Regions from separate parts of the Streptomyces sp. NPDC001880 genome, predicted to be linked through region 4. Evidence: riboswitches for the same ligand, from Rfam matches in the RefSeq annotation. Region 4 holds a riboswitch; each other region holds the start of a gene.
What was found. Region 4 has a riboswitch for cobalamin ahead of ACWCQ6_RS13500 (ribonucleoside-diphosphate reductase subunit alpha). Riboswitches for the same ligand answer to the same signal wherever they lie in the genome.
Positions count from the first base shown of each region.

Region 1 (4,802 bases), on a different contig from region 4:
CACCATGCCGCCGTGGTACTGGAAGTAGTCGTCCGAGTCGGCGATGTCGTGTTCGCGGGTGTCGGTGTTCTTGGCCGCGACCGCGATCCGCTGGTACGCCGTCTCCATCTCCTCACGGGCCGGGCGGCCGTCGAGTTCGCGTCCGTAGGCGTAGCCGCCCCACACCGTGTACACCTCGGCGAGGTCCGCGTCGGTGCGCCAGTCGCGGGAGTCGATGAGCTGGAGCAGACCGGCGCCGTACGTACCGGGGCGGGAGCCGAAGATACGGGTGGTGGCGCGGCGTTCGTCGCCATGGGCAGCCAGGTCGGCCTGCGTGTGGGCGCGTACATGGTTCTGCTCGGCGGGCTCGTCCAGAGAGGCGACGAGGCGGACGGCGTCGTCGAGCAGGCCGATGGTGTGCGGGAAGGCGTCGCGGAAGAACCCGCTGATGCGCAGGGTGACGTCGATGCGCGGGCGGCCGAGTTCGGCCGGCGGGATCGCCTCCAGGCCGGTGACGCGGCGCGAGGCGTCGTCCCACACCGGGCGGACGCCGAGCAGGGCGAAGGCTTCGGCGACGTCGTCACCGGCGGTCCGCATCGCGCTGGTGCCCCACAGGGACAGGCCGACCGAGGTGGGCCAGTCGCCGTTGTCGGTGCGGTAGCGCTCCAGGAGCGAGTCGGCCAGGGCCTGGCCGGTCTCCCAGGCCAGGCGTGAGGGTACGGCCTTGGGGTCGACGGAGTAGAAGTTGCGGCCGGTCGGCAGGACGTTGACCAGGCCGCGGAGCGGGGAACCGGAGGGTCCGGCGGGGACGAATCCGCCGTCCAGCGCGTGCAGGGTGTGGTCGAGTTCGCCGGTCGTGGCGGCCAGCCGCGGCACCACCTCGCGGGCCGCGAAGCCGAGGACGTCGGCGACCGCCCGCGGGTGCCCGGCGGCCACCTCGACGACGGCGTCCGGGGACCAGTCCGCGTCCTCCATCGCCTGGACCAGGGCGCGGGCCCGCTCCTCGGCCTCGTCGGCGGTGACGCGGGTCGCGGCGGACTCGTCGAGTCCCAACGCCTCGCGCAGACCCGGCAGGGAGGCCGTACCGCCCCAGATCTGGCGGGCGCGCAGGATCGCGAGGACGAGGTTGACCCGGTCGGCGCCGGCCGGGGCACCGCCCAGGACATGCAGGCCGTCGCGGATCTGGGCGTCCTTGATCTCACAGAGCCAGCCGTCGAGATGCATGATGAACTCGTCGAAGCCCTCGTCCTGCGGGCGCTCTTCGAGTCCCAGGTCGTGGTCGAGCCTGGCGGCCTGGATCAGGGTCCAGATCTGTGCGCGGATCGCCGGGAGCTTCGCCGGGTCCATCGCCGCGATCTGGGCGTGCTCGTCCAGGAGTTGCTCGAGCCGGGCGATGTCCCCGTAGCTGTCGGCGCGCGCCATCGGTGGTACGAGGTGGTCGACGAGGGTGGCGTGCACGCGGCGCTTGGCCTGCGTGCCCTCGCCCGGGTCGTTGACCAGGAACGGGTAGATCAGCGGAAGGTCGCCGAGAGCGGCGTCGGGGCCGCAGGCGGCGGAGAGACCGGCGTTCTTGCCGGGCAGCCACTCCAGGTTGCCGTGCTTGCCGAGGTGGATCACCGCGTCGGCGCCGAAGCCGTTGTCGTCGGCGCGGGCGGCGATCCAGCGGTAGGCGGCCAGGTAGTGGTGCGAGGGCGGCAGATCGGGGTCGTGGTAGATCGCGATCGGGTTCTCGCCGAAGCCGCGCGGCGGCTGGATGAGGATGAGCAGATTGCCGTGGCGCAGGGCGGCGAGCACGATGTCGCCGTCCGGGTTGCCCGACCGGTCCACGAACATCTCGCCCGGGGCGGGGCCCCAGTGCTGCTCGACGGCTTCGCGGAGCTCGGCCGGGAGGGTCGCGTACCAGCGCCGGTAGTCGGCGGCCGGGATGCGGACCGGGTTGCGGGCCAGCTGCTCCTCGGTGAGCCACTCCTGGTCGTGGCCGCCCGCCTCGATCAGCGCGCGGATCAGCTCGTCGCCGTCGCCCGACACGAGGCCGGGGACCTCCTGCGTACCGAAGTCGTATCCCTCGGCGCGCAGTCGGCGCAGCAGGGCGACGGCGCTGGCCGGGGTGTCCAGCCCGACGGCGTTGCCGATCCGGGAGTGCTTGGTCGGGTACGCGGACAGGACGAGCGCGATCCGCTTCTCGGCGGCCGGGATGTGGCGCAGCCGGGCGTGGCGGACGGCGATCCCGGCGACGCGGGCGGCGCGCTCGGTGTCGGCGACGTACGCGGGCAGGCCGTCCTCGTCGATCTCCTTGAACGAGAACGGCACGGTGATCAGGCGGCCGTCGAACTCGGGGACCGCGATCTGGCTGGCAGCGTCGAGCGGGGAGACTCCTTCGTCGTTGCCTTCCCAGTCGGTGCGTGAACCGGTGAGGCAGAGGGCCTGGAGGATGGGTACGTCGAGGCCGCTGAGGACGCCCGCGTCCCAGGACTCGTCGTCGCCGCCGGCCGAGGCCTCGGCGGGCCGGGTGCCGCCCGCGGCGAGGACGGTGGTCACGATCGCGTCGGCGGCGCGCAGCGCTTCGATGAGTTCGGGTTCGGGGGTGCGCAGTGAGGCGACGTACAGCGGCAGCGCGCGGGCTCCCGCGTCCTCGACGGCACGGCAGAGCGCCTCGATGAACGCGGTGTTGCCGCTCATGTGGTGGGCGCGGTAGTAGAGCACGGCGACGACCGGGCCGTCGGTGCGCCGGGGGGTGCGCTCCAGCGGGCCCCAGGAGGGTGCCGGGGCGGGCGGTGCGAAGCCGTGGCCGGTGAGCAGCACGGTGTCGGAGAGGAAGCGGGCGAGCTGGTCCAGGTTGGCGGGCCCGCCGTGGGCCAGATAGGCGTGGGCCTCGGCTGCGATGCCGATGGGCACCGTCGAGGCGGCCATCAGCTGGGCGTCGGGGGCCTGTTCGCCGGTGAGGACGACGACGGGGCGTCCGGTGGCGAGCACTTGGTCGAGTCCGTCCTGCCAGGCGCGCACACCGCCGAGGAGCCGTACGACGACCAGGTCGACGCCGTCGAGGAGTTCGGGCAGGTCCTGGAGCGGGAGGCGGGAGGGGTTGGCGTAGCGGTAGGAGACCGGGCCGTCCGAGGCGCGGGCACTGAGCAGGTCGGTGTCGGACGTCGACAGGAGCAGGATCATGCGGCGTCGGGCCTTCCTCGGGGTGTCCACGCCCCGGGCGGTGTCGGAATGAAGCTCCCCTGCTCGAACGGGTTCGAGCGTTCGGGGAAAGGAGTTCCTGACTTGCCAGGCCGTGGCCGGGCTCACAGTGGCGGGACCGTGCCGGAATCGCACCGGACTTCCTCCCCTGTCGCCGTCTGTGGCGACGACGTGCCGGATGGCTCGTCACTAGGCATAGTAAGGGCCGGTCAACTGGTGGAGGACATACGGATACGGTCGGATGGTCGGTATGCTCGCCGCCATGCCCCGACCTGCCACTTCGCCTTCACCGCCGGGAGACCCGTCTGCCCGGGACCGCGGTGACGCCTGCCCCGGCACGCTGCGGCTGCACCGGGCGGACGACGGAGCGCTGGCCCGTGTCCGGGTTCCCGGTGGTCTGCTGACGGCGGTACAGGCGGACGCCCTGGGGGCGCTGGCGGAGAGTCTGGGCGATGGTGAATTGCATCTCACTTCGCGCGGCAACGTCCAGTTGCGCGGGCTGGGCCCGGACTGCGGAGCCGAACTGGCCGACCGGCTGGGCGAGACGGGGCTGTTGCCCTCCGCACGCCACGAGCGGATACGCAACATCGTGGCATCGCCGCTCTCGGGGCTCGACGGCCTGGGCGCACGGGACGTCGGCCCCTGGCTGTCCGAGCTGGACACGCTGCTGTGCGCGGGCGACGGGACGGCGGGTCTGTCGGGCAGGTTCTTGTTCGTGCTCGACGACGGCCGTGGCGATGTGGACGCGCTGGGCGGCGATGTGACGCTGCTGGCGCAGGGCGACGGAACGGCGTTGCTGCGGATCGGCACGGCCCGGACCACCGTACGGATACCGGGCGCACGGGGGCCGCGGGCCGCCCTCCTGGCGGCCGAGACCTTCCTGGAGCAGGCATCGGGCACTGGTGCCTGGCGTGTGCCGGATCTGCCCGGCGGCGCCGGATCCCTCTTCGACGAGGTCGTACGAAGGTTGCGGGAAGCGGGGCCCTGCACCGTGTCCACCGAGGACCGTGCCTGTCCGCGGAGCTCGGACGGCCCCGCGCCCGGCGTCGTGACCGGCCCGCAGGACGGGGCCGCGCTGTCGGTCGGCATCCCCCTGGGACGTATCGCCCCGGCACAGTGGCGGTCGCTGACGGAGACGGCCCGGCACCGCGGCAGCGGTGAGTTGCGGCTGACACCGTGGCGCGGGGTCGTCGTACCGGGGGTGGAGCGGCGGCAGGCCGCTCGGTTGCTGGACGGACTGGGGGCCACCGGTCTCGTCGTCGGCCCCGACTCCCCCTGGACCGGGGTCGGTGCCTGTATCGGCCGGCCCGGCTGTGCGAAGTCGCTGGCCGATGTGCGGGCCCAGGCGGCGGCCGCGGCGGGGGGCGCGGGGCTGCTGCCGGTGTACTGGTCCGGGTGCGAACGCCGCTGCGGACACCCCCGCGGCGAGTGGGTCGATGTCGTCGCCACCCCGGACGGGCACCGGATCTCCCTCGTGCTGGGCGAGGAGCGGGGCGCCCCCGTGAACGTCCCCGGCAGTCCCGACGGGCTCGCCGCCGCGGTGGCCGCGGCCCGCCGCACGCGCGGCTGACACCCCGTACTCCCACTCCCTGTACCCGACGTTGCACGCCCGAGGAAGAGAGCGCACTGTGCACCAGTAC
Region 1 covers NZ_JBSFET010000097.1:14,879-19,680, reverse strand. Annotated here, with positions in the region: gene cobN (cobaltochelatase subunit CobN) at 1-3,144, opposite strand, end outside; cobalamin riboswitch at 3,216-3,342, opposite strand; gene cobG (precorrin-3B synthase) at 3,413-4,732, shown strand; gene ACWCQ6_RS30840 (precorrin-8X methylmutase) at 4,791-4,802, shown strand, end outside.
Region 1: it holds a riboswitch for cobalamin, as region 4 does, so the genes downstream of both, cobN (cobaltochelatase subunit CobN) here and ACWCQ6_RS13500 (ribonucleoside-diphosphate reductase subunit alpha) in region 4, are expected to answer to the same signal.

Region 2 (4,802 bases), on a different contig from region 4:
CAGGCCAGCGCCTTCACGGTGCCCCGGGTGCCGGGCACGACGACGAGGTCCGCGTCGGAGAGCTCCTCGGAGCGGTCCACGAACCTGACGACGACGCCGGGCTCGGCGGCCAGTGCGTCCACATCGGTGAAGTTCGACATCAGGGGCACCGCGCACACCGCCACGCGCAGCACGTCCTCGCCGTGCGGCGGAGCGACGACCGATTCGCGCACGGCGCCGCGCAACGAGACCCGCAGACCGTCCTCCTCGTCGATGCCGAGGCCGTGGGCGAAGGGCAGCACGCCGTACGTCGGCCGCCCGGTGATGTCCCGCAGCATCTCCAGGCCCGGCTCCAGCAACGACACGTCACCGCGGAACTTGTTGACGAGATAGCCGGCGATCAGCGACTGGTCCTCGGCGGCCAGCAGCGCCGTCGTACCGAAGAACGAGGCGAAGACACCACCGCGGTCGATGTCGCCGACGACCACCACCGGAAAGCGCGCCGCCCGTGCGATGCCCATGTTCACGATGTCCGTGCGTCGTAGATTGATCTCGGCCGGGCTGCCCGCCCCCTCGCAGATCACCGCGTCGTACGTGCCCCGGAGCTGCTCCAGGCAGTCCACGACCGTGGAGAGCAGCGCCTGTTGCCGGCCGCCGTGGTAGCCGCGGGCGCTCATCTCGCCGACCGGCTTCCCCATCAGGACGACCTGGCTGGAGCGGTCGCTGCCGGGCTTGAGCAGGACCGGGTTCATCAGCGCGGTCGGCTCCACGCGGGCGGCCTGGGCCTGCATGGCCTGGGCGCGCCCGATCTCGGCGCCCTCGCGGGTGACGAACGAATTCAGCGACATGTTCTGCGCCTTGAAGGGCGCCACCTTCACGCCCCGGCGCACGAGCCAGCGGCAGATGCCTGCCGTGACGACGCTCTTGCCCGCGTCGGAGGTGGTTCCGGCGACCAGCAGCCCGCCGCTCATGTGCTTCTCCGTTCTGCGATGCGGGGCCCCGCGGTGCGGCGCCCCGTGATCCGTCGTGCGGCCAGGGCCGCGCCGAGCCGTCCCGCCACGCACACGCCGAGGGCCAGCGCGCCCACCCGGCGCGACAGCCGCACCGCACGCTCGATGTCCTCGGTCTCCACCGCCCGTCCCGTCTCCCCGTTGAGCACGGGGCGGTGCTCGACCAGGCCGCCGTACGCGAGGGTGCCGCCGAGCCGGACGCCGAGCGCGCCCGCGAACGAGGCCTCCACCGGGCCCGCGTTGGGGCTCGGGTGCTTGGCGGCATCGGCCCGCCAGGCGCGGACCGCTCCACGTGGCCGCCCCCCGGCGGCCACGGCGAGCAGGGCCGTGAGCCGGGCGCCGGGCCAGCCCGCGAGGTCGTCGAGGCGGGCCGAGGCCCAGCCGTAGCGCCGGTGGCGGGCCGACTTGCGCCCGACCATGGCGTCGAGGGTGTTGGCGGCCCGGAAGCCGGCCAGCCCGGGGACCCCGGCCAGCGCGCCCCACACCAGGGCGCCGACCACGGCGTCCGAGGTGTTCTCCGCCACGGACTCGACCACGGCGCGGGCGATCTGCGGCCCGTCCAGGGACTGCGGGTCGCGCCCGCACAGATGCGGCAGCCGCTCGCGGGCCAGGTCGATGTCACCGGCCCTCAGGGCGTCGCCGATGGCCCGTGCCTCACGGCCCAGGGAGGTGCCGCCGACGACGGACCAGGTGGCGGCCGCGGTCAGCGCCACGGAGGCGGCGGGGCTGCGGCGTACGGCACGGCTGAGCAGCGCGGCACCACCCGCGGCGCCTCCGGCGCAGACGAGGGTGTGCAGCGCGCCCCACCCGCGGTGGTCGCGCCACAGCAGGCGCTCGACGCCCGCCGCGGCCCGCCCGAAGGCGGCGACCGGGTGTCCCCGGCGGGGATCACCGAGCAGCAGATCGCCGATCAGACCGGCCGTGGCGCCGTACGCGAAGATGCGGTCGGCTCGCACGGCTCAGCCGGCCGTCGCGCCTCGGCGGACCTTCGTACAGGAGGCTCTCGTCGAGAGCGCCGGAACAGCGGACGCACGGCAGCCGGGCATGGCGATATGTCCTCACTCAGGGTCCGCGCCCTGGTTCGACGTGACCGGCGACGAGAGTCTCCTGGCTCCCGGATCGGCGGTTCCCCCGGCCTTCCAGCCCGCTCGCGCGTGCCGTGACGTCCGGTGTGGGGGACCGCTCCCCGGTGACAGTGGCGGGACCGCGCCGGATTCGCACCGGCTTCCTCTGCTGTCGCCGTGATTGGCTCCGGCAGTCCACCACGCTCCGCGAACGCCCGTCAACCTGCCGTTGACCTGCGGCGGCGCGGTGTGCTGATACCCACATCGGGCCGGACACCGCTGGTGTCCGGCCCGACGGGAGCGTGCGCGGGGTGCTTCAGGCGACGATCAGATAGATGCCGTACGCGACGGCCGCCGCGCACAGCCCGAAGCAGACGTACCCGCCGGCGCGGGCCAGCAGCACCGAGCCGCCGGAGCCGCCCTGCGCCGCGGGTTCCGGTTGCTTGGAGAGGCCGACGATGCCCAGGGTGAAGAGGCCCACCAGCGCGACGGTCACAACGAGGGAGACGCCGAATACGGAGCCGAGGGCTGCCCAGTCGATGTTCATGCTGAATCCTTAGACGGCCGGGTCAGACGGCGGCGGGTCGTGCCGGGTCCTGGCTGGTTCCGGCCGGGGCCGGAATGGTGGTCATGAGGTCCTGGGCCGTTGCCTGGGCCGTGGTGGGCGGCGGGCTGACGGCGGCGATGGCCGTGGTGACGACGCCCGCGGGCTCGTCGTCGACGTCCGTCGGTGCGACGTCGTCGTGGCCGACCGGCTTGCGGCGCGACACCAGCCAGATGGCACCGGAGCCCACGACCAGCAGCGCCGCGACCACCACGACACCCCAGGTGCCCTGCTTGGTGAGGAGCTCCGCGCCCGCACCGACCAGACCGGCGGCCGGCAGGGTCAGACCCCAGGCGACGAACATCCGGGTGGCGGTGGACCAGCGGACCACACCGCCCTGGCGGCCGAGGCCCGCGCCCATCACGGCGCCGGAGCAGGACTGGGTGGTGGAGAGGGAGAAGCCGAGGTGCGAGGAGGCCAGGATCACGGTGGCCGCACTGGTCTGGGCGGCGAAGCCCTGCGGCGGCTTGAGGTCGGTGAGGCCGCTGCCCATGGTGCGGATGATGCGCCAGCCGCCCAGGTAGGTGCCGAGCGCGATGGCCAGACCGGCGGAGACGATGACCCAGACCGGCGGGTTGGAACCCGGGTTCAGGACGCCGCCGGTGACCAGGGCCAGGGTGATGATGCCCATGGTCTTCTGCGCGTCGTTGGTGCCGTGGGCGAGGGAGACCAGCCCGGCCGAGGCGATCTGGCCGGCCCGGTAACCCTTGGCGGTGGCCTTCTCCTGGGCGTCGTTGCGGACCTTTCCGCCGATCCGGTACGTCAGCCTGGTGGCCAGCAGCGCGGCCAGACCGGCGACGATGGGGGCGGCGACCGCGGGGATCAGTACCTTGGTGACGACGGTGCCGCCGTTGACGGACGACCAGCCCGAGGACATCACGGCCGCGCCGATCAGGCCGCCGAACAGGGCGTGCGAGGAGCTGGACGGCAGTCCGACCAGCCAGGTCAGCAGATTCCACAGAATGGCGCCGACGAGTGCCGCGAAGATGACTTCTGTTCGCAGCCCGTCCTCGTTGATGATCCCGCCGGAGATCGTCTTGGCGACCTCCACCGACAGGAACGCGCCGACGAGATTGAGAACGGCGGACATGGCCACCGCTGTCTTCGGTTTGAGTGCACCGGTCGAGATGGTTGTCGCCATCGCGTTCGCGGTGTCGTGGAAACCGTTCGTGAAATCGAACACTAGAGCTGTCACGATCACAATCGCGAGTAGCAGCGTGATGTGTTCCATTTACCCAGGCAATCGTTCGACGTCATTGGCATGTGGACCGTAGGCGACCTGGGTGAACAGAAGATGAACTGGGCGGGGCGCTGGGGTGTTCCAAACTGGTTTGGAATCATTTTGCTTGTGTCCGGGGGAGGTGCGGTCCGGCCTTCCGGCGGGGTGCGGCTGTGGTCGATCGCATACCCGTTCGCCTCCGGGGCTGACAGGATCGGCGCATGAGCGATCAGCAGCGGAACGCGATCGAACGCGCCTGGGACGATGTCGTCGCCACCGCCCGCAGGACGGCGGTCGAGGGTCTCGTCGTCGGGACCTCGGGAAACGTGTCGGCGCGGGTCGGTGACACCATCCTGGTCACACCGAGCGGAGTGCCGTACGACCGGCTGGGCCCCCGGGATGCCGTCGGCGTCGATCGGGAGGGCAACCGCGTACTCGGCTCACTGGCCCCGACCAGCGAACTGCCGCTCCACCTCGCCGTCTACCGGAACACCGACGCGGCCGCCGTCGTGCACACCCACGCGGTGCACGCCACGGCCGTCTCCACGCTGGTGCCCGAGGTCCCGTCGGTGCACTACGCCGCCGCCATGCTGGGCGGCCCCGTCCGCGTCGCGGCCTACGCGCGCTACGGCACCGCGGAACTGGCCGAGAACATGCTCACCGCCCTGCGCGACCGTACGGGCTGCCTCCTCCAGAACCATGGAACCGTCACCCACGGAGCCACCCTGGACCAGGCGTACGACCGGACCGCCCAGCTGGAATGGCTCTGCCGGCTCTGGCTCGCCGCGAGATCCGTCCCCGGACTCACTCCGAGCCTGCTCTCGCCGGAGCAGCTCAGCGATGTGCGGGAGGCGCTCAAGGGGTACGGACAGCCGGGCCGACCCGACCCGGCCCACCGGACGGGCTAAGACCGACCGGCGACGGGA
Region 2 covers NZ_JBSFET010000001.1:47,401-52,202, reverse strand. Annotated here, with positions in the region: gene ACWCQ6_RS00280 (cobyric acid synthase) at 1-950, opposite strand, end outside; gene ACWCQ6_RS00275 (cobalamin biosynthesis protein) at 947-1,945, opposite strand; cobalamin riboswitch at 2,091-2,219, opposite strand; gene ACWCQ6_RS00270 (hypothetical protein) at 2,370-2,600, opposite strand; gene ACWCQ6_RS00265 (anion permease) at 2,623-3,888, opposite strand; gene ACWCQ6_RS00260 (class II aldolase/adducin family protein) at 4,098-4,784, shown strand.
Region 2: it holds a riboswitch for cobalamin, as region 4 does, so the genes downstream of both, ACWCQ6_RS00275 (cobalamin biosynthesis protein) here and ACWCQ6_RS13500 (ribonucleoside-diphosphate reductase subunit alpha) in region 4, are expected to answer to the same signal.

Region 3 (4,802 bases), on a different contig from region 4:
TCGGCCCCACCAGGCCGACCGTCTCGCCGGGGGCAGCGTCCAGGGTGACCGCGTCGAGCAGGGTACGGCCGGCCACCTCGTAGCTGATCCCGTCGGCGGCGAGCGCCGTCGGGGACGGTGCCGTGCTCATCCGGTGATCCCTTCGGTACGGCTGGAGCGGCGCAGCAGCCAGAGGAAGAACGGGCCGCCCACCAGGGCGGTGACCACCCCGGCGGGAATCTCTTCGGGGGCTGCCACGGTCCGCGCCAGCAGATCGGCCAGCAGCAGGAAGACCGCCCCGCCGAGCGCCGTCACCGGCAGCAGGCGGCGGTGGGACGCGCCGACGATCAGCCGGGCGGCGTGCGGAATCATCAGGCCGACGAAGCCGATCGCCCCGCTGTAGGCGACCAGCACACCGATGATCAGTGACACCAGTACGAAGACACCGCCCCGGAAACGGCCGGGGTCCAGGCCCAGGCTGCGGGCCCCTTCCTCCCCGGTCAGCAGCAGATCCAGCGGACGGGCCAGGCTGATCAGGAGTACGGACCCGACGCCCAATACCAAGGCGGGCAGCGCCAGTTGGTCCCAGCGGGCGCCACCCAGGCCGCCCAGGGTCCAGAACAGGATCGCCCGCACATGCTCGGCCCGGGAGGACAGCACCAGGATCAGGCTGGTGAACGCGGACAGCACGTACTGGATCGCCACCCCGGCCAGAATCAGCCGGCCCGTTGTCATGGTGCCGCCGCGCCGGGCCATCGCGTAGACGGCGACCAGCGCGGCCATGGACCCGGCGAACGCGGCAACGGGCAACGCCACGTCGGTGGCCACCCCCGCGCCGACCCCCAGCACGACGACCACGGCAGCGCCCGCCGACGCCCCGGACGAGGCGCCCAGCAGAAACGGATCGGCCAACGGGTTACGCACCAACGCCTGGAGCACCGCGCCCGACAGGGCCAGCCCGGCGCCGACAACGGCCCCGAGCAGCACCCTGGGCAGTCGCACCTCCCACACGATCGTCGGGAACGCGCCAGTGCGTTCACCGCCCAGGACCGTACTCAATACCTCGCCCGGCGGAATCCGTACCGGGCCGAGCGCCAGACCGGCCACCGCCGCCGCGAGCAGCAGCACCGTGAGAACGCCGATCACGACGGGGGGCGAGCGGAGGACGGACTTCGGGCCGGGGCGGGCGGACCCCGCGCTCACGGCGTGCCGGGGTGCAGTTGCCCGGCCAGGTCCTGCACGGCGTCGGTCACCCGGACACCGAGCACCGCAGAGGACAGCGGGAGCACCGCGAACTTCTTGTTCTTGATCGCCGGCACGTCCGCGAGTGCCGGATCGTTCAGCAGCCGCTTCTTCTTGGCCGCCACGGTAGTGCCTCCGTAGTCGTAGATCACGACGACCTCGGGCTTGCGCTCGATGACCTGCTCCCAGGACACGTCGCCGAAGGTGGCGTCGAGGTCCGCGAAGACGTTCCTGCCCCCGGCGAGCCGGACGATCTCGTTGCCTATGCCCTTACCGCCCGCAGTGAACGCGGAGCTGTCGCCGGAGTCGTACACGAACACCGAGGGACGTGAGGAGCTCTTGAGCCCCGACTCGACCCTCGCGATCTTCTGTCGCTCCTCGGCGATCAGCTTCTTGCCGCGCTCCGGTACTCCGAAGGTCCTGGCGACTTCGGTGATCTCGGTGGCGAGCTGATCGATCCCGACCTTGCCCTTGGTGCAGTTCTCGATGTTCAGCCGGGTGTTGATGCCGTCCTTCTGGAGACCCGCCCGGTCCTGGCCCTTGGCCTCGTCGAAGGCGCTGCTGTACCCGCCGTAGACGAAGTCGGGGTTGGCACCGAGCAGCACCTCTTTGGAGGGGTACTCCTTCGCGAGCACCTTGGTCTTGTCGTACGCGGACCGGTACTCCGGCAGGATGTTGTCGTCCAGGTAGGCGGTCCCGGCCAGCCGGTCCTGGAGCCCGAGGGCCAGCATGATCTCGGTGACGTGCTGGTTCATGGTGACGACCCGCTTCGGCGGGGCGTCGAAGGTCGTCTTCGTACCGCAATTGGTTACGGTGTAGGGGAAACCGTCGGCGGCCGGTGCGGCCTCTGCCTTGCTCTCGCCGCCGGTGCCGCAACCGGTGAGCGACAGCAGAAGCAGGGGTATGAGCGCGAGGGGTACAGGGCGTATCGGGGGCATGGCCGAGCCTTTCCGGGGGATGTCCTCGTCCCCTGGGTCGTACGAGAAGGCGGCGCGGTCAGTATCTGGCTTCCGGGCTGTTGCAGCCTGGTCACAGTGGCGGGACCGTACCGGATTCACACCGGTTTCCTGACGCGCGTCGCCTGAGTTTTCGGAGCTCATTCTGTCAGACCGCGTATTCCGCAGGTCATGCCCTTGCGCCGTCGGCCTTGGGCCGCCCCGGACGCCGATGTCCCCGGCGACGACCGGCACTGCGGAGAGGCTCCGCTCGGACCAGCAGGCTCGCCCGCCCCTGCGGGTCTCCACCCTTGCCAACTGGACGTGGGACAGACGCGGCTCGCCACGGAAATTTCACCGAGGCTTCCCCAGCGGTGTTCCCGCGACCGAAGTGGAGCTGGTGTTCTACGCGGCACGGCCCCTTCGGGTGCGAGTCATGGATGGCATCCTCCCGCAGTCCAGGATTGGCCGGACAGAACCTGGACGTCCGTGATCGCAAGCTGGGGCGAATCCGCCCCGTCATCAGCCCTGCGGGTGTCGGTCAGCTTTCGACTTCGGTCTTGTTGCCGCCCCAGAGGGTGTGGAAGACGCCGTCGCGGTCGATGCGGTGGTAGGTGTGTGCGCCGAAGTAGTCGCGCTGGCCTTGAGTGAGGGCGGCGGGGAGGCGCGCGGCGCGCAGGGAGTCGTAGTAGGCGAGGGTGGCGGCGAAGGCGGGGGTGGGGACGCCCTGGGTAGCGGCGGTGGCGATCACGGTGCGCCAGTCGTTCTGTGCGGCGGCGATTTCCGCGGCGAAGCTCTTGTCGGAGAGGAGGCTTGCCATCTGAGGCTGGGCTTCGTAGGCGCTGGTGATCCTGTCGAGGAACGCGGCCCGGATGATGCATCCGCCGCGCCAGATCGCGGCGACCTTCCCGAGGTTGATGTCCCAATCGTATTGCTCGCTGCCGGCCGCGATCTCGTGGAAGCCCTGGGTATAGGCGACGATCTTCGAGGCGTACAGTGCCTGCTCGACCTGATCGGCGAATGCCGCCGCCTTGTCCTCACCGAGCTTGCGGGCGGTCGGTCCGGCGAGGTGGCGTGAGGCATCACGGAGGGCGGCGTGGCCGGAGACGGAGCGGGCGAAGACGGCCTCGGCGATGCCGGAGACAGGAACACCCAGGTCGAGGGCGACCTGCACGGTCCAACGGCCGGTGCCCTTCTGCTCCGCCTGGTCGAGCACAACATCCACGAAGGGCCTACCGGTCGCCGCATCGACATGTGAGAGCACTTCTGCTGTGATCTCGATGAGGTACGAGTCCAGGCGCCCGGTGTTCCAGACGCGGAAGATGTCCGCGATCTGCGCGGGGGAGTATCCGGCGACGTCGCGAAGCAACTGGTAGGCCTCGCCGATGAGCTGCATGTCCGCGTACTCGATGCCGTTATGCGTCATTTTTACAAAGTGTCCGGCGCCGTCAGGGCCGATATACGTGACACACGGGGCGCCGTCCTTGGCCTTCGCGGAGATCTTTTCCAGCATCGGTCCAAGCGAGTCATAAGATTCTCTGCTGCCGCCTGGCATGATGCTCGGTCCGTTGAGTGCGCCTTCTTCGCCGCCGGAGATGCCGGTGCCCACGAAGTGGACGCCCTGCTCGCGCAACTCGCGCTCTCGGCGGCGCGTGTCTGCGAAATGCGCGTTGCCTCCGTCGATGATGACATCGCCCTTTTCGAGGAGCGGGGCGAACTCCTGGATCACGGCGTCGGTGGGATCGCCCGCCTTCACCATGATGACGAGCCTGCGCGGACGCTCCAGCGCCGCGACGAACTCCTGCGGCGTGTGCGCGGCGACGAAGGAGCCCTCGTCGCCGAACTCCTTCACCAGTGCGTCGGTCCTGGCGGTCGTCCGGTTGTGCACCGCGACCGTGTATCCGTTGCGGGCGAAGTTGCGCGCGAGGTTCCGGCCCATCACCGCGAGCCCTGTGACGCCGATCTGTGCAGTGCCGATCATGTGTGTGCCCTGCAATCTGTCTCGGGGATGCCCGGCAGTCCGGGGGAATGCCGGGATCTTCTGCAATGCCGGGATCTTCAGTATGGATACGGGGTGGGGGAACGGCCTGTTCGGCATCGCCCGGACGGGTTTCCTGTGTACATTAGGCAGCTGCCTAGGGATTCTAGGTATTGCGACGGAGGTGGCGGATGGTTCGCGCGGGTCTCACGACCGAACGCGTGGTGGAGGCGGCGGCCGATCTGGCCGACTCCATCGGCTTCGACAAGGTCACGATCTCCGCACTGGCCCGCGGCTTCGGGGTCAGGGACGCCAGCCTCTATTCGCACGTCAGGAATCTGCACGACCTGCGGACCCGGGTCGCGCTGCTGGCCGCCGGGGAGTTCATCGACCGGATCGCCGCCGCCGTGGCGGGCCGGGCCGGAAAGGATGCCCTGGTCGCGTTCGCCGACGCCTACCGGGCCTTCGCTCTGGAGCGGCCCGGACGGTACGAAGCGACGCAGATGCGGGTCGACCCCGAAGTCGTCGCCCGGTCGTCCGCGTACCACCGCACCATCGAGACCACGGGCGCGATGCTGCGGGCCTACGGCCTGTCCGAGCCCGATCTCACGGACGCGGTGCGGCTGTTGCGCAGCACCTTCCACGGCTACTGCGCCCTGGAGGCGAGC
Region 3 covers NZ_JBSFET010000073.1:20,794-25,595, reverse strand. Annotated here, with positions in the region: gene ACWCQ6_RS27930 (ABC transporter ATP-binding protein) at 1-130, opposite strand, end outside; gene ACWCQ6_RS27925 (FecCD family ABC transporter permease) at 127-1,182, opposite strand; gene ACWCQ6_RS27920 (ABC transporter substrate-binding protein) at 1,179-2,159, opposite strand; adenosylcobalamin (AdoCbl) riboswitch at 2,180-2,316, opposite strand; gene gndA (NADP-dependent phosphogluconate dehydrogenase) at 2,698-4,137, opposite strand; gene ACWCQ6_RS27910 (TetR/AcrR family transcriptional regulator) at 4,326-4,802, shown strand, end outside.
Region 3: it holds a riboswitch for cobalamin, as region 4 does, so the genes downstream of both, ACWCQ6_RS27920 (ABC transporter substrate-binding protein) here and ACWCQ6_RS13500 (ribonucleoside-diphosphate reductase subunit alpha) in region 4, are expected to answer to the same signal.

Region 4 (4,802 bases):
CGAAGAACGCGACCAGCCGGCCGATCATGTGCTGCTCGCCGGGGGACAGCTTGGCGAGGTCGGCGACGTCGGAGTGCAGGTCGACCTCCTCCACCGTCCAGGTGTTCTTGATCGCGTCGCGGTAGCGCTCGTAGAAGTCCGGGTAGCGCATGGGCCGCAGGGTCAGCTCGAAGCCCGGGTCGAGCAGGTTCTTCTCGGAGTCGGTGGTGCTCATTACTGGCAGGCCTCGCAGGACTCGGGGTTTTCGAGGGAGCAGGCGATCGCGTCCGCGTCGGGCGCCGAAGCCTGCTGTACGGGAATGGGGGCGGCGGTCGTGCCCTGGCCAAAGGCGGCACGGGCGATCCGGGTCGCCGGGCGCGAGCGCAGGTAGTACGTCGTCTTCAGCCCCTGCTTCCAGGCGTACGCGTACATCGAGGAGAGCTTGCCGATCGTCGGCGTCTCCAGGAACAGGTTCAGCGACTGGCTCTGGTCCAGGAACGGCGTACGGGCCGCGGCCATGTCGATCAGGCCGCGCTGCGGGATCTCCCACGCCGTGCGGTACAGCGCCCGCACCTCCTCCGGGATCCAGGCGAAGCCCTGCACCGAGCCACTGGCCTCGCGCAGCGCCTCACGGGTGCGCGCGTCCCACACCCCCAGCTGCTTCAGCTCATCCACCAGATACGCGTTGACCTGGAGGAACTCACCGCTGAGCGTCTCACGCTTGAAGAGGTTGGAGACCTGCGGCTCGATGCACTCGTAGACCCCCGCGATCGAGGCGATCGTCGCCGTCGGCGCGATGGCGAGCAGCAGCGAGTTGCGCATCCCGCTCTTCGCGACGCGGGCGCGCAGCGCCTCCCACCGCTCCGGCCAGTTCAGCTCGGTGTCGTAGTGGTCGGGGTGCAGCACGCCGCGTGCCGCCCGCGTCCGCGACCAGGCGGGCAGCGGTCCGGACCGTTCGGCGAGCTCGCAGGACGACTCGTACGCGGCGAGCATGATCCGCTCGGAGATCTTCGTGGAGAGCGCGCGGGCCTCGGGGGAGTCGAAGGGCAGCCGCAGCTTGAAGAAGACGTCCTGGAGACCCATGGCGCCCAGGCCCACCGGGCGCCACTTGGCGTTGGAGCGGCCGGCCTGCTCGGTCGGGTAGAAGTTGATGTCGACGACCCGGTCCAGGAAGGTCACGGCGGTGCGGACGGTGGCGTCCAGCCGCTCCCAGTCGATGGAGCCGTCGGTGACGAACGCGCCGAGGTTGACCGAGCCCAGGTTGCAGACCGCCGTCTCGCCGTCGTCGGTGACTTCGAGGATCTCGGTGCACAGGTTCGACGAGTGGACGACGGTGCCCGGCTCGGCGGTCTGGTTCGCGGTCCGGTTGGAGGCGTCCTTGAACGTCATCCAGCCCTGGCCGGTCTGCGCGAGGGTGCGCATCATCCGGCCGTACAGCTCGCGGGCCGGGATCGACTTGCGGGCCAGCCCCTGGGCCTCGGCGGCCCGGTACGCGACGTCGAACTCGTCGCCCCACAGGTCGACGAGGCCGGGCACGTCGGCGGGCGAGAACAGTGACCAGTCGCCGTCCGCGTCGACCCGGCGCATGAACTCGTCCGGGATCCAGTGCGCCAGGTTGAGGTTGTGCGTACGCCGCTGGTCCTCACCCGTGTTGTCGCGCAGCTCCAGGAACTCCTCGATGTCCGCGTGCCAGGTCTCCAGGTAGACGGCGGCGGCGCCCTTGCGGCGGCCCCCCTGGTTGACCGCGGCGACGGAGGCGTCGAGCGTCTTCAGGAACGGCACGATGCCGTTGGAGTGCCCGTTTGTGCCGCGGATCAGCGAACCGCGGGAGCGGATGCGGGAGTACGGAAGACCGATGCCGCCCGCGTGCTTCGAGAGCCGGGCCACCTGGTGGTAGCGGTCGTAGATCGAGTCGAGCTCGTCCAGCGGGGAGTCCAGCAGGTAGCAGGAGGACATCTGCGGGTGCCGGGTACCGGAGTTGAAGAGCGTGGGGGAGGAGGGGAGGTAGTCGAGCCGGCTCATCAGGCCGTACAGCGCCGCCACTTCGTCCACGGCGCGTTGCGACTCGTCCTCGGCGAGCCCGGACGCGACCCGCAGCATGAAGTGCTGGGGCGTCTCGATGACCTGACGGGTGTGCGGGTGGCGCAGCAGGTAGCGGCTGTGCAGGGTCCGCAGCCCGAAGTAGCCGAAGCGGTCGTCCGCGCCGTCGGCGAGCGAACGCTCCACCAGCGCGTCGAGGGCGGCCGAGTGGTGGGCGACGAACGCGGCGGTGCGGTCCGCGATCAGGCCCTCGCGGTGCCCGACGGCGACCGAGGCGGAGAAGGAGACCGCGCCCTGGCCGGCCGCCTCGTCCGCGATGGTGAGGGTAAGGAGCCGGGCGGCGAGCCGGGAGTAGGCGGGGTCCTCGGAGATCAGACCCGCGGCGGCCTCGGTGGCCAGCGAACGCAGCTCCGCCTCGTCCGCCCGGGCACTGCGGCCGCGCAGCGCGGCCGCAGCGACCCGGCCGGGGTCGGTGTCGGGCAGATCGGCGGTGAGGCCGGTCAGGGTCCGCAGCAGCGCGGCCCCCGGTCCGTCCTGTGCGGCTGCCTCGGACTCGGCTGCTGCGGACGCGGCGGCTGAAGCCGGATCGGCTGGCGCGATGGTCACGTGGTGCTCTCCCTCGCTCGGCTCGGGGCCGGCGGGGAACGGGGCAGCCCTGCGGACGCGCACACCCGGGTCGGGGCAGCGCTCCGCACGGCGTCCACCGGCCCAACCGCGAGGCCCGGACGTCTGGGCATCCGGTTCGGTCGAGCCGGATGCGCTGCCGGCAGGTCATCGGACTGACTCCGGGGTGCACAAAAGTGCACTGGATACACCGTTGCGGGACAGTTCCGGATTCTCACCGGATTCCCCTGCGGCGACAGCGAGGACGAGCATACATGTGGGGGCTGCCCGAAGAGGCAGCCCCCACATGTTGTGTCGGGTCGACCGGGTCCGATCCGTGCGGACGGCCCGGACGCGGGTGGTCAGTGACTGCCCGGCGCCCCCGCGGTGGCCGGCGGGAGTTCCGCCCTGACGCCCGGGTCGCCCGCGTCGGCGGTGTAGTCGGCCGGGGAGGTCTCGTCGATCCCGGCGGGCGCCTTCACGGCGTTCAGGACGAAGGTGAGCACCACCGTCACCACCACGTTCAGCACGAACGCGGTGAGGCCGATGTAGCCGATCTCGCCGATGCCGGGGATCTGTGCGGACGAGCCGCCGAAGTGCTTCTGCGTCGGCGAGGCGACCCCGTACGCGGCCACCGTCCCGTACACCATGCCGACCGCCCAGCCCGCGAGCAGCGCCCAGCGGTGGAACCAGCGGGTGAACAGGCCGCCGACCAGGGCCGGCATCGTCTGGAGGATCCAGATGCCGCCGAGCAGCTGGAAGTTGATCGCGACCGTCTTGTCCATCGTGAGGACGAAGGCGAGCGCGCCGACCTTGACCAGCAGCGACACCAGCTTGGAGATCTTGGTCTCCTGCTCCGGGGTCGCGTCCGGCTTGAGGAAGTCCTTGTAGATGTTGCGGGTGAAGAGGTTCGCCGCGGCGATCGACATGATCGCGGCGGGTACCAGCGCGCCGATGCCGATGGCGGCGAACGCGACGCCCGCGAACCAGTCCGGGAACATGTTCTCGAACAGCTGCGGGATGGCCAGCTGTCCGTTGTCCACCTTGATCCCGGCCGCGATGGCCATGAAGCCGAGCAGCGCCAGAAGGCCCAGCATCAGCGAGTACAGCGGCAGGATCGTGGTGTTGCGCCGGATCACATCACGGCTGCGGCTGGAGAGCGTCGCCGTGATCGAGTGCGGATACATGAACAGCGCCAGCGCCGAGCCCAGCGCCAGGGTGGCGTACCCCCACTGGCCCGCCTCGCCCGGCGCGAGCGCGCCGCGCGGCTTGCCGGTGGCCGGGTTGGTCTGCGAGAACGCATCGCCCGCCTTGGCGAAGACGTCGTCGAAGCCGCCCAGCTTGATCGGGATGTAGATGATCGCCACCGCGATGACCAGGTAGATCAGCCCGTCCTTGACGAACGCGATCAGCGCGGGTGCCCGCAGCCCGGACGAGTAGGTGTACGCGGCGAGCACCGCGAACGCGAGCAGCAGCGGCAGGTCCTTGACGAACCAGTGGGTGTTCTCGCCGCCGCCGACGCCCATCACGTCCAGCACCGCCTGGATGCCGACGAGCTGGAGCGCGATGTACGGCATCGTGGCGAGGATGCCCGTGAGGGCGACCGCCAGCGACAGGCCCTTCGAGCCGAAGCGCCCGCGCACGAAGTCCGAGGTGGTGACGTATCCGTGCTTGTGCGAGACCGACCAGAGCCGCGGCAGGAAGGTGAAGATCAGCGGGTACACCAGGATGGTGTACGGCACGGCGAAGAAGCCCGCCGCGCCCGCCGCGTAGATCGCCGCCGGCACGGCGACGAAGGTGTAGGCGGTGTACAGGTCGCCGCCGAGCAGGAACCAGGTGACCCAGGTGCCGAACGACCTTCCGCCCAGGCCCCATTCGTCGAGGCTGGCCTCGTTCTCGGCCTTGCGCCAGCGCGCCGCCAGGAAGCCCATGACCGTGACGGCCACGAAGAAGAAGATGAAGACGCCGAGCGCGACGCCGTTCACACCGTCCTTCACGCCGACTCACCTCCCTTGCGGGCGCGTTGGTCACGCTGCCACAGCTTGTACGCGATCATCGTGAGCGCGGTGGAGATCAGTACCCAGAGCATCTGGTACCAGTAGAAGAACGGAATGCCGATGAAGGTGGGGTCCACCTTCGCGTACGAACTCACCCAGAGCATCGCCACGAACGGCGCGATG
Region 4 covers NZ_JBSFET010000017.1:105,592-110,393, reverse strand. Annotated here, with positions in the region: gene ACWCQ6_RS13505 (ribonucleotide-diphosphate reductase subunit beta) at 1-214, opposite strand, end outside; gene ACWCQ6_RS13500 (ribonucleoside-diphosphate reductase subunit alpha) at 214-2,625, opposite strand; cobalamin riboswitch at 2,768-2,895, opposite strand; gene mctP (monocarboxylate uptake permease MctP) at 2,985-4,619, opposite strand; gene ACWCQ6_RS13490 (DUF3311 domain-containing protein) at 4,616-4,802, opposite strand, start outside.